Regions from separate parts of the Lysinibacillus sp. BS3 genome, predicted to be linked through region 2. Evidence: predicted binding sites of a transcription regulator. Region 2 holds the regulator's gene; each other region holds the start of a gene.

Region 1 (3,217 bases), 1.2 Mb from region 2:
TTCCCGCGCAATGGCAGAATCGCTTGGAATGTACGGTCACGTCCTTGTTTAGCAGAGCCACCCGCAGAATCACCCTCGACTAAATACAGCTCATTTTTTGCCGCATTACGTGACTGAGCTGGCGTTAATTTTCCAGATAAAATCGTACTACCCTTTTTATTTTTCTTGCCATTTCGTGCATCCTCACGCGCTTTACGAGCCGCTTCACGCACTTGCTGCGCTCGAATCGCTTTACGAACAAGAGAAGCTGATAATTCTGCATTTTCCTCTAGCACATACAAAATTTGCTCAGACACTACACTATCTACTGCAGAACGAGCCTCACTTGTCCCAAGCTTACCCTTTGTTTGTCCTTCAAATTGCAGTAAGTGCTCTGGAATACGAACAGATACAATGGCTGCTAAGCCTTCACGAATATCTGTCCCCTCAAGGTTTTTATCCTTGTCCTTTAACAAGCCAATTTTTCTTGCATATTCATTAAAGACACGCGTCAATGCTGCCTTTGCACCCGTTTCATGTGTACCACCATCTCGTGTACGGACATTATTAACGAATGATAAAATCGTTTCCGAATAACCATCGTTATACTGGAAAGCGAACTCTACTTCGATTTCATCCTGTACGCCTTCTACATATTTTACTGGATGAAGGACATCTTTTTCCTCATTCAAATACGCAACGAAAGCCTCGATGCCATTCTCATAAAAGAACACATCGCTCTTGCCTTCCTCGCGCTCATCAATTAATTCAATTTTTAAGCCCTTTAATAAAAAGGCTGATTCACGTAATCGTTCCGCTAACGTATCATAATTGAATTTTGTGACAGAGAAGATCGTTTCATCTGGTAGGAAATGAACAAGCGTTCCTGTCTGCTTGGTCTGCCCAATATTTTCAAGTGTTGTGACAGGCTGTCCACCATGCTCAAAGCGTTGACGATACTTTTTACCATCGCGATGGATTGTCACCTCTAAAAATGTTGAGAGCGCATTCACAACGGAAGAACCAACACCATGTAAACCTCCACTTGTTTTATAGCCACCTTGACCAAATTTACCACCAGCGTGTAGCACTGTAAAAATAATTTCTGGTGTCGGTTTGCCCATTTTATGCATACCGGTTGGCATCCCACGGCCAAAGTCGCGCACACTCATACTTTGATCTTTATGAATTGTGACAATAATATGAGATCCAAAGCCAGCCAGTGCTTCATCCACCGCATTATCTACGATTTCATACACAAGGTGATGAAGTCCACGGCCATCCGTAGAACCGATATACATGCCAGGTCGTTTGCGTACCGCTTCTAATCCTTCTAATACTTGTATAGCGTCATCATTATAGACGCTAGGTGACTGTTTATTCGTCAAAAAAATTCCCCTCCAAAAAACAAACACATGTTCTATTTATGTTCTCATCCTAATAATAATAGCATTTCCTGTCAATAGCTAGCGACAGGTCCAATAAAATTTTAAAATTTGCTCACAGTTTTGATCTTTTTTATTAATAGTAAACATCTTCAACAGTTGCTTAAAATTGGTATTTGAGCAAGACAGACTGCTTCTAGCTTCCATCATCATTTGACGCATTGAAGCCTACTTAGTTGCAAAATAAAGTTGTGATGCTTGCAAATAAAAGCACACTAACTCGTGCCTTGCGATTAAACAGGATAAAGTTAGACTTCTATTCTACCAAAGGAATGAGCGATTGACAAAATTGCCATTTTGCCTATATTTTTATAAAGGTTTTAGTGCTTCCTACAAATTTATGTCTAAAAGCCTAGTCCTCACTAATAGATTCTCTTTTGTATTGATTCAAGACTTCGGATGAAATCTCCTTCATAACATTGTAGATTAGCAAGAAAAAGTGTAAAATACTTGTTACAAACTATTAGTACCAAGTGATGGACTATGAATGAAAGGAGTCCAACTATGATCAATGGACTTATTATTTTATGTGCTTATCTAATCGGCTCTATACCTTCTGGATTATGGATAGGCAAAATTTTTTATAATACCGATATTCGTGAACACGGGAGCGGTAATCTTGGTGCGACCAATACTTTTAGAACATTAGGGAAAAAGGCTGGTATTATTGTTACGGTGATGGATGTCTTAAAAGGAACTGCCGCTGTCTTACTCGTGACACTTCCTGTTTTCTCTGATACTACACTCCACTCTTTATTACTGGGTCTTGTCGCTGTTATCGGTCATATGTTCCCGATCTTTGCCAACTTCCGTGGTGGGAAAGCTGTGGCAACGTCAGCTGGTGTATTATTAGGCTATTCTTGGCCACTCTTTGTCCTACTATTTATTACCTTTATTGTGACATTAAAAATCACAAAAATCGTCAGCTTAACATCAATGATAGCCGCTTTAGTAGCGCTTATCTATGCAATCGTTTATTATTTTATTACAGGTGACTTTGCATTAGGCATCTTGGTAGCCTTTTTATTTACCTTTATTATTTATCGTCACCGTGCCAATATTGCTCGTATTAAAAACGGCACCGAACCAAAGGTAAAATGGCTGTAGGAAGAGAGGAGCATTTGAAATGAATATTGCATTGACAGATGAAGCCCTACAATGGTTCAAACATGAAATGGAAGTTGAACCTGGTGATACAATTCGTTTTTATGCACGTTATGGTGGCTCAAGTCCGTTTCACGAAGGCTTTTCACTAGGCATGACACGTGAGGAACCTATTGCCATAGGTGTGCAAACAGAAATTGATGGTGTTATCTATTACATTGATGAGAAAGATCTTTGGTTCTTTAACGATCACAATTTACATGTTGATGTTGATACAAGTAATGATGAATTACAATACGACTATCGTACATAAAGCAGTCTGTCCTTTCCATACATGAAAGGACAGACTGTTTTTTTATTTATTACAAAACAAGACACACGAAAGTTGCAAGGAATGTGATATTGCCACAAATAGCTAGATTTTTCATATCTCTTTCGTTTATCTCTCAAAAAAATTGTCCATTCTAAAGGTAATGAACGACCATTTGAGGAGGAAAACACATGTCCATGTCTAACAATAACGAGACCTCCCCATCCCATACAACGAACGATTTATTGTATACTTCCCTATCTAAAAATATAAAAATCATTCAACAATCACTAGGGCATAGTAATGATATTATCATACGTGAAATTGCGATTGGAGAAACTGATCCCCATAGCCTCGCCATTATTTCCATTGATGGCTT
Region 2 (3,217 bases):
CATTGTCCAAAATGTCAGAGACGACTGACGGCGCTTGATTTAGTACCAGTTTTGTCTTATGTATTGTTAGGAGGAAAATGTCGGGGTTGTGGCAATAAAATTTCTTGGGTTTACCCAGTCATAGAATTAATGACAGGTGTATTATTTGCCTTTGCTTATTGGCAGCTAGGCTGGGGCATAGAATTGATAGTAGCACTCTTTTTTATCTCTTTATTAATTATTATCGTTGTATCAGATTTAGCCTATATGCTAATTCCAGATAAGGTGTTAGTATTCTTTTTACCTTTGCTAGCTATTGGACGAGTGCTGTCACCATTAACACCGTGGTGGGACTCTCTTGTGGGTGCTGTGGTTGGTTTTGGCATATTATATATCATTGCTGTGCTATCAAACGGTGGCATGGGTGGAGGCGATATTAAATTATTCTTTTTAATTGGTCTCGTTCTGGGTACGATTGATACACTGTTAACGCTATTTTTAGCTGCAGTTATTGGTATGATTGTCGGGATTACCATGTTATCGAAAAACAAACAGGGGAGAAAAACACCCATTCCGTTTGGGCCATCTATTGCATTGGCCGCAGTTATTGTTTATTTCTATGGCGATGTATTAATTAATTGGTATCTAGGCTTTTGGTAATTGTGCAATTTTCAAGAATGTGGAGGGAAGCAAGTGAAACCGATTATTGGTATTACAGCCTTTGTAGAGGATGATTTATCCTCTCGATTAAATGTTGCTTACAGCAAAAGTATCATTGAAGCAGGTGGAATTCCACTGATTATTCCAATTGGAGTAGAAGAAGAGGCAGCCCAGATTTTAGCCCTCACAGACGGTTTATTATTATCTGGTGGTCATGATGTGCATCCATTTCTATTCGGGGCTGAGCCTTCATTAAAGCTTGGAAAAATTCATCCAGCGCGAGATACGATTGAGTTAGCATTGATTGAAGCCGCATTCCAACGTAAGATGCCTATTTTCGGGATCTGTCGAGGAATTCAAATACTAAATGTTGCATTAGGTGGTACCTTATATCAGGATATTGATAGTGATCACTTTAGTACCAAGTTACTCCAACATATGCAGCAATCAGGTCGAGCTGTAGCTACCCATACTGTACAGGTTATTGCTGACAATCTATTAGCGACTATCGTTGAACAAGAGAAAATAGCAGTGAATTCATTTCATCATCAAGCGGTGAATGTTTTAGCAGAAAAATTAAAAGTAGCGGCAAAATCTAACGACGGTATTATCGAAGCGGTAGTTCATGAGGAGATGCCATTTTGCTTAGCTGTTCAGTGGCATCCTGAGGAACTAGCCATAGCAGGAGATGAGAGTGCTCAAAAGCTATTTTCAGCCTTTATTGAAGCGAGCATAAAATTTAAGAAGGAAGCTTAGAAGAGGCATTGTACAAAGAATCCAATCGTATGTGGATTCTTTTTTTGCGTAAAAAAGAGGATACATGCTCTTAGAAGGAACATAATCCTCAAAATCTGCTTTAATCGTTAATGTACACGTCTATAAAGACCTACAACTTGTCCTAAAATAGAAACTTGATCGACAATAATTGGTTCCATAGAAGAATTTTCAGGCTGTAAACGGAAATGGTTTTTCTCTTTAAAGAAACGTTTTACAGTTGCTTCATCCTCAGCTGTCATAGCTACAACAATATCCCCATTATTAGCTGTTGCCTTTTGTTTTACAATGACTAAATCTCCATCTAAAATCCCAGCTTCAATCATTGATTCCCCCATGATTTCTAGCATGAACAATTGATCTTCACTTGTGCCATACGTATCGGGTAATGGGAAGTATTCTTCAATATTTTCAATTGCTGTAATTGGAGAACCAGCTGTAACTTTCCCGACAAGTGGGACATGGATCACCTGTTGTTTTTGAATGGATTCTTCAGGCTCTAAAATTTCAATTGCGCGTGGCTTTGTTGGATCTCGACGAATAAAGCCTTTTTGTTCTAATCGAGCTAAATGTCCATGAACAGTTGAACTGGAAGCAAGTCCAACTGCTTCACCAATTTCACGTACTGATGGTGGATATCCTTTAGCTCGTACCTCTTCCTTAATGAAAGCTAAAATGTCCTCTTGTCTTTTCGAAACTTTTTTCATGAGTGCTCACCTCTTTTTTCTAAAATCATTCTTCTTATTTGATAGTATAACAGAATGCGAACATGTATGCAAACATAGGTTCGAAAAGTGTTTGACAAAAACGTTTGTTCGCTTTATTATAGGAACATACATTCCGAACAAACATTCTTAAAAAGGGGTAATGATTATGACATGGTTTATGAAAAACACACATATCTCAATTTTAATAGGAGCTTGTTTATTATTTGCAGCATACCTTTACATTACTGATCCAGGAAAAGTTAGTTACGCAGAAATTCAAATCGAACATGGGGATAGCTTGTGGTCGTTAGCCGAGCAATATCGTGGTAAAATGAGTACTGATGATTGGATAAAGCTTGTAAAAACTGAAAATGAACTAGCAGATATTAAAATTGTAGCGGGAAAATCTCTAGTTATTCCTGTAGTGAGTGATCAAGCCAGTCCCATCAATACTATCGAAATTGCGAGAAATGAACAATGATAAATAATCAACTATCGGCTGTTGTCTATTGTCGCGTAAGTACTGAAAAAGAAACACAAAGCTCCTCATTAGAGCGCCAGCAGGAAGAGTTGCTGCGCTATGCTAAAGAGCAAGGCTATGCGGTGAAGGGCGTGTTTAAAGATCAACATAGTGGTTATGATGTAGAACGTGAAGGCTTGCTAGAAATGCTTGATTTTATAAAAGATAAGAACATTAATGCTCTTTTTGTCCAAGATGAAACTCGTTTAGGACGAGGCAATGCAAGGATGGCTGTATTACATTTATTACAAAAGTCAGCAACTGATGTTTTTTCTATGCGTGATGCAGGCCCAGTCCAATTAAATGAAATGGATACGATGCTGCTTGAGATTTTAGCGATTGTAGAGGAATATCAACGTAGAATCCATAATGCTAAAATTCGACGAGGTATGCGACGTGCTGTAGAAAACGGTTATCGTCCAGAAAATAATTTATCGAATCGAGGTAATCCGCAGGGGCAGGAGCGAAAAGATCTACCTGTAGACGAAATTGTGAAGCTACGCAAACGTGGATTTACCTTTGAAGAAATTTCTATAACGCTTAGAGGGTTAGGCTTTGAGGTAAGTAAGGCGACAGT
Region 3 (3,217 bases), 550 kb from region 2:
AATTATCAATTTGACCTTCAATAGGACGTACATCAATTAATGGATCTAATAATCCAGTTGGACGGATAATTTGCTCTACCATTTCTGGTGTATGCTCCAGTTCATAAGGACCTGGTGTGGCTGATACATAAATCGCTTGATGTACGCGGTTTTCATACTCTTCAAAACGTAATGGACGGTTATCTAGAGCAGATGGCAATCGGAAGCCATGTTCTACGAGCACTCCTTTACGTGCTTGGTCACCATTGTACATTCCTCGAACCTGTGGAAGTGTTACGTGACTTTCATCAACCACAAGTAAAAAGTCTTCGGGGAAATAATCTAACAAAGTATATGGAGTAGCACCTGCTTCACGCAATGTTAAATGACGTGAATAGTTTTCAATCCCAGAGCAAAAGCCCATTTCACGCATCATCTCTAAATCATAGCGTGTACGCTGTTCTAAACGCTGTGCCTCTAGTAATTTATCTTCTGCACGTAATAATGCAAGTCGTTCCTCTAATTCTTTTTCAATGTTTTCAATCGCTTTACGCATTTTCTCTTCTCGTGTAACGAAGTGAGATGCAGGGAAAATAGCAACATGCTCTCGATCCGATAAAATCTCTCCCGTTAGTGCATCTACCTCACGAATGCGATCGATTTCATCCCCAAAAAATTCCACACGAATACAATGCTCATCACGAGAGGCTGGGAAGATTTCCACTACATCTCCACGTACCCGAAATGTTCCGCGAGTAAAACTAACATCATTTCGCTCATACTGAACGTCTACAAGCTTGCGCAGTAGCTGATTACGTTCAATTTCCATACCCGTACGAATGGAAACAACCATTTCTCGATATTCTTCGGGAGAACCTAAACCATAGATACAGGACACAGATGCAATAATAATGACATCCTCACGCTCAAACAATGCAGAAGTAGCAGAGTGACGCAGCTTATCAATTTCATCGTTAATGCTAGAGTCTTTTTCTATATAGGTATCTGTCTGCGGTACATAAGCTTCTGGTTGGTAGTAATCATAGTAGCTGACAAAATATTCAACGGCGTTATTTGGGAAGAACTCTTTAAATTCACTATACAACTGGCCAGCTAGTGTTTTATTGTGTGCCATAATTAGTGTTGGTTTTTTGACTTGCTGGATGACATTCGAAATGGTAAACGTCTTACCTGTTCCAGTAGCACCAAGCAATGTTTGATGACGTTTGCCTGCTTTCACACCCTCCACTAATTCCGCAATGGCCTGTGGCTGATCCCCGTTAGGCTGATATGGCGCTTGTAAATCAAATGTTTGCACTCATGTCCCCGTCCTTTCTTCCAATTTGTACATATATTTTAGCATAGCAATATTAAAATTTCGAACATTTAACGAACGAATGTTTGTAATTTTTTTTTTCATCTCTAAAATTTTTATTACATAACAATACAGTCAATTTAACTTGTTACTCTTATAATAGCCGTTTTATTAGGTTTTCAAGCTTCATCGATGGATGGGATTTCCTGTTTTGCTTTATGTGCAGCTCACACTCTCTCAGGAGCCGGGGTCTGTACTTTTAGAGCGTCTCTCACTTTTTTTATAAACAGCGTCTCAAACTTTTTAAATGACTTTCCCCATTCTATAAGCAAGATCACTTCTTCTAACCAAAACATACAATCTTCACATCCTCTGCAACTATTTTCAAAGGCAAAAAAATCCCACTCTCCAATAGATATGGAGAGCGGGTTCGTCAATATGATTCATCTTCTGTTTGGTGTAAGGAAGTTAGTTCGGATGCGTATTGATAAAATGCGTTTTCATCTTTTTCATCGAGTGCTCTATCTATCAGAACCATGAGCTGCTCTTGCCGATGCATACGCTGGATACGATTTAAAAATAAATCTAAATAAATCTCGTTTAATAATTTCTCTGCCTCATCAACTTTTTTCGACTGACCAACGGCTTTCAGAAAATCTGTATACGAATAATATTTATCCAACGATCCCACCTCGATCCTTTTCTAAATTATATGAAAATTGAATTTAAAAAGCAATGCTTACGATTCGAAAATATCTTGGATTAGCTATTAATCATTTTATATTTAGAGCAAATTCTCTAGGCATTTCGTGCTTTTCTGAACGATTTTCAACTATTTCATTTAATTTAAGAAAGTCATATTCTGTTTTACACTACCGTTATCACTAGAAAAGAGGAGGCACTCCCTATATGACAACTAACTTTGTAAACGGCTACTTAATTTCATTCAATACTTATTTGCTGCAACCTATTCAGCATGACTCCAAAGTCTTCACGCATGTGATTGATAAGCATAATGAGCTGATTGTTACACGCAAACCGATGCATGTCCTTCGAAAATCCTGTCTCTCATTAGGATCAACTTATGAAGCCGCAAAACAATCGGCTAAACGTTTTTTCGGCAATCAACATAAGCTACCAATCGTCGTGGCCTTTGATTATGGTTATCCCTGTATTTTTCTGCCAACTTATTCACCCAGCTCCATTCACAATATATGGATAGGGCTTCATGCAATTATTAATATTACTCCTAGTGAATTGGGGTGTATTGTAACGTTAAAAAATGATAAACAAATCGAACTACCTATTCGTTATGCTTCCATTAGTAAACAATTTCTTAACGCTTCTATGCTGTATAAATATTACATGAATGAACGAAAACAGCTGAGCCAAGATGCACCCTATCATCCACCCTTTTAACAAAAATTCCCCAAGAGCATCTCACTCTTGGGGAATCTGGGTATTAATTTATTTTTGAACGTAAATAGGCATTAATAAATGGATCTAAGTCGCCATCCATCACAGCACCCACATTACCTGTTTCTTCATTTGTACGATGATCTTTCACCATCGAGTATGGGTGGAAGACATACGAACGAATTTGGGAGCCCCAGCCTATTTCTTTTTGCTCACCGCGTATTTCATCTAATTGTGCCTGCTGTTTATCAAGTTCTAATTGATATAGCTTCCCTTTTAACATCGTCATCGCTTTTTCACGGTTTTTAATCTGGGAGCGCTCAGCTTGACATTGTACGATAGTACCAGTAGGAATATGCGTAATACGGACTGCAGAATCTGTCGTATTAATATGCTGACCACCTGCACCTGTTGCACGATACGTATCAATTTTTAAATCCTCTGTACGAATATCGATTTCTATATTGTCGTCAAACTCTGGCATAACATCACAGGAAACGAAGGACG

Evidence for each region. Region 2 encodes LexA, which represses DNA repair genes until DNA is damaged. Its sites were predicted from a motif close to CGAACATATGTTCG; they were not measured.
Region 1: a site for LexA is predicted at 1,388-1,401, ahead of parE (DNA topoisomerase IV subunit B). Genes of this name have one in related genera too.
Region 3: a site for LexA is predicted at 1,370-1,383, ahead of uvrB (excinuclease ABC subunit UvrB). Genes of this name have one in related genera too.

What each region holds. Positions count from the first base shown of each region.
Region 1 covers NZ_CP154860.1:256,180-259,396, reverse strand. The annotation lists gene parE (DNA topoisomerase IV subunit B) at 1-1,367, opposite strand, end outside; gene plsY (glycerol-3-phosphate 1-O-acyltransferase PlsY) at 1,929-2,531, shown strand; gene AAJG31_RS01330 (HesB/YadR/YfhF family protein) at 2,551-2,841, shown strand; gene AAJG31_RS01325 (spore germination protein) at 3,030-3,217, shown strand, end outside.
Region 2 covers NZ_CP154860.1:1,452,495-1,455,711, reverse strand. The annotation lists gene AAJG31_RS07595 (prepilin peptidase) at 1-639, shown strand, start outside; gene AAJG31_RS07590 (gamma-glutamyl-gamma-aminobutyrate hydrolase family protein) at 673-1,395, shown strand; gene lexA (transcriptional repressor LexA) at 1,503-2,120, opposite strand; gene AAJG31_RS07580 (LysM peptidoglycan-binding domain-containing protein) at 2,287-2,601, shown strand; gene AAJG31_RS07575 (recombinase family protein) at 2,598-3,217, shown strand, end outside.
Region 3 covers NZ_CP154860.1:2,007,030-2,010,246, forward strand. The annotation lists gene uvrB (excinuclease ABC subunit UvrB) at 1-1,297, opposite strand, end outside; gene AAJG31_RS10165 (IDEAL domain-containing protein) at 1,728-1,976, opposite strand; gene AAJG31_RS10170 (competence protein ComK) at 2,204-2,713, shown strand; one part of gene prfB (peptide chain release factor 2) at 2,757-3,217, opposite strand, start outside.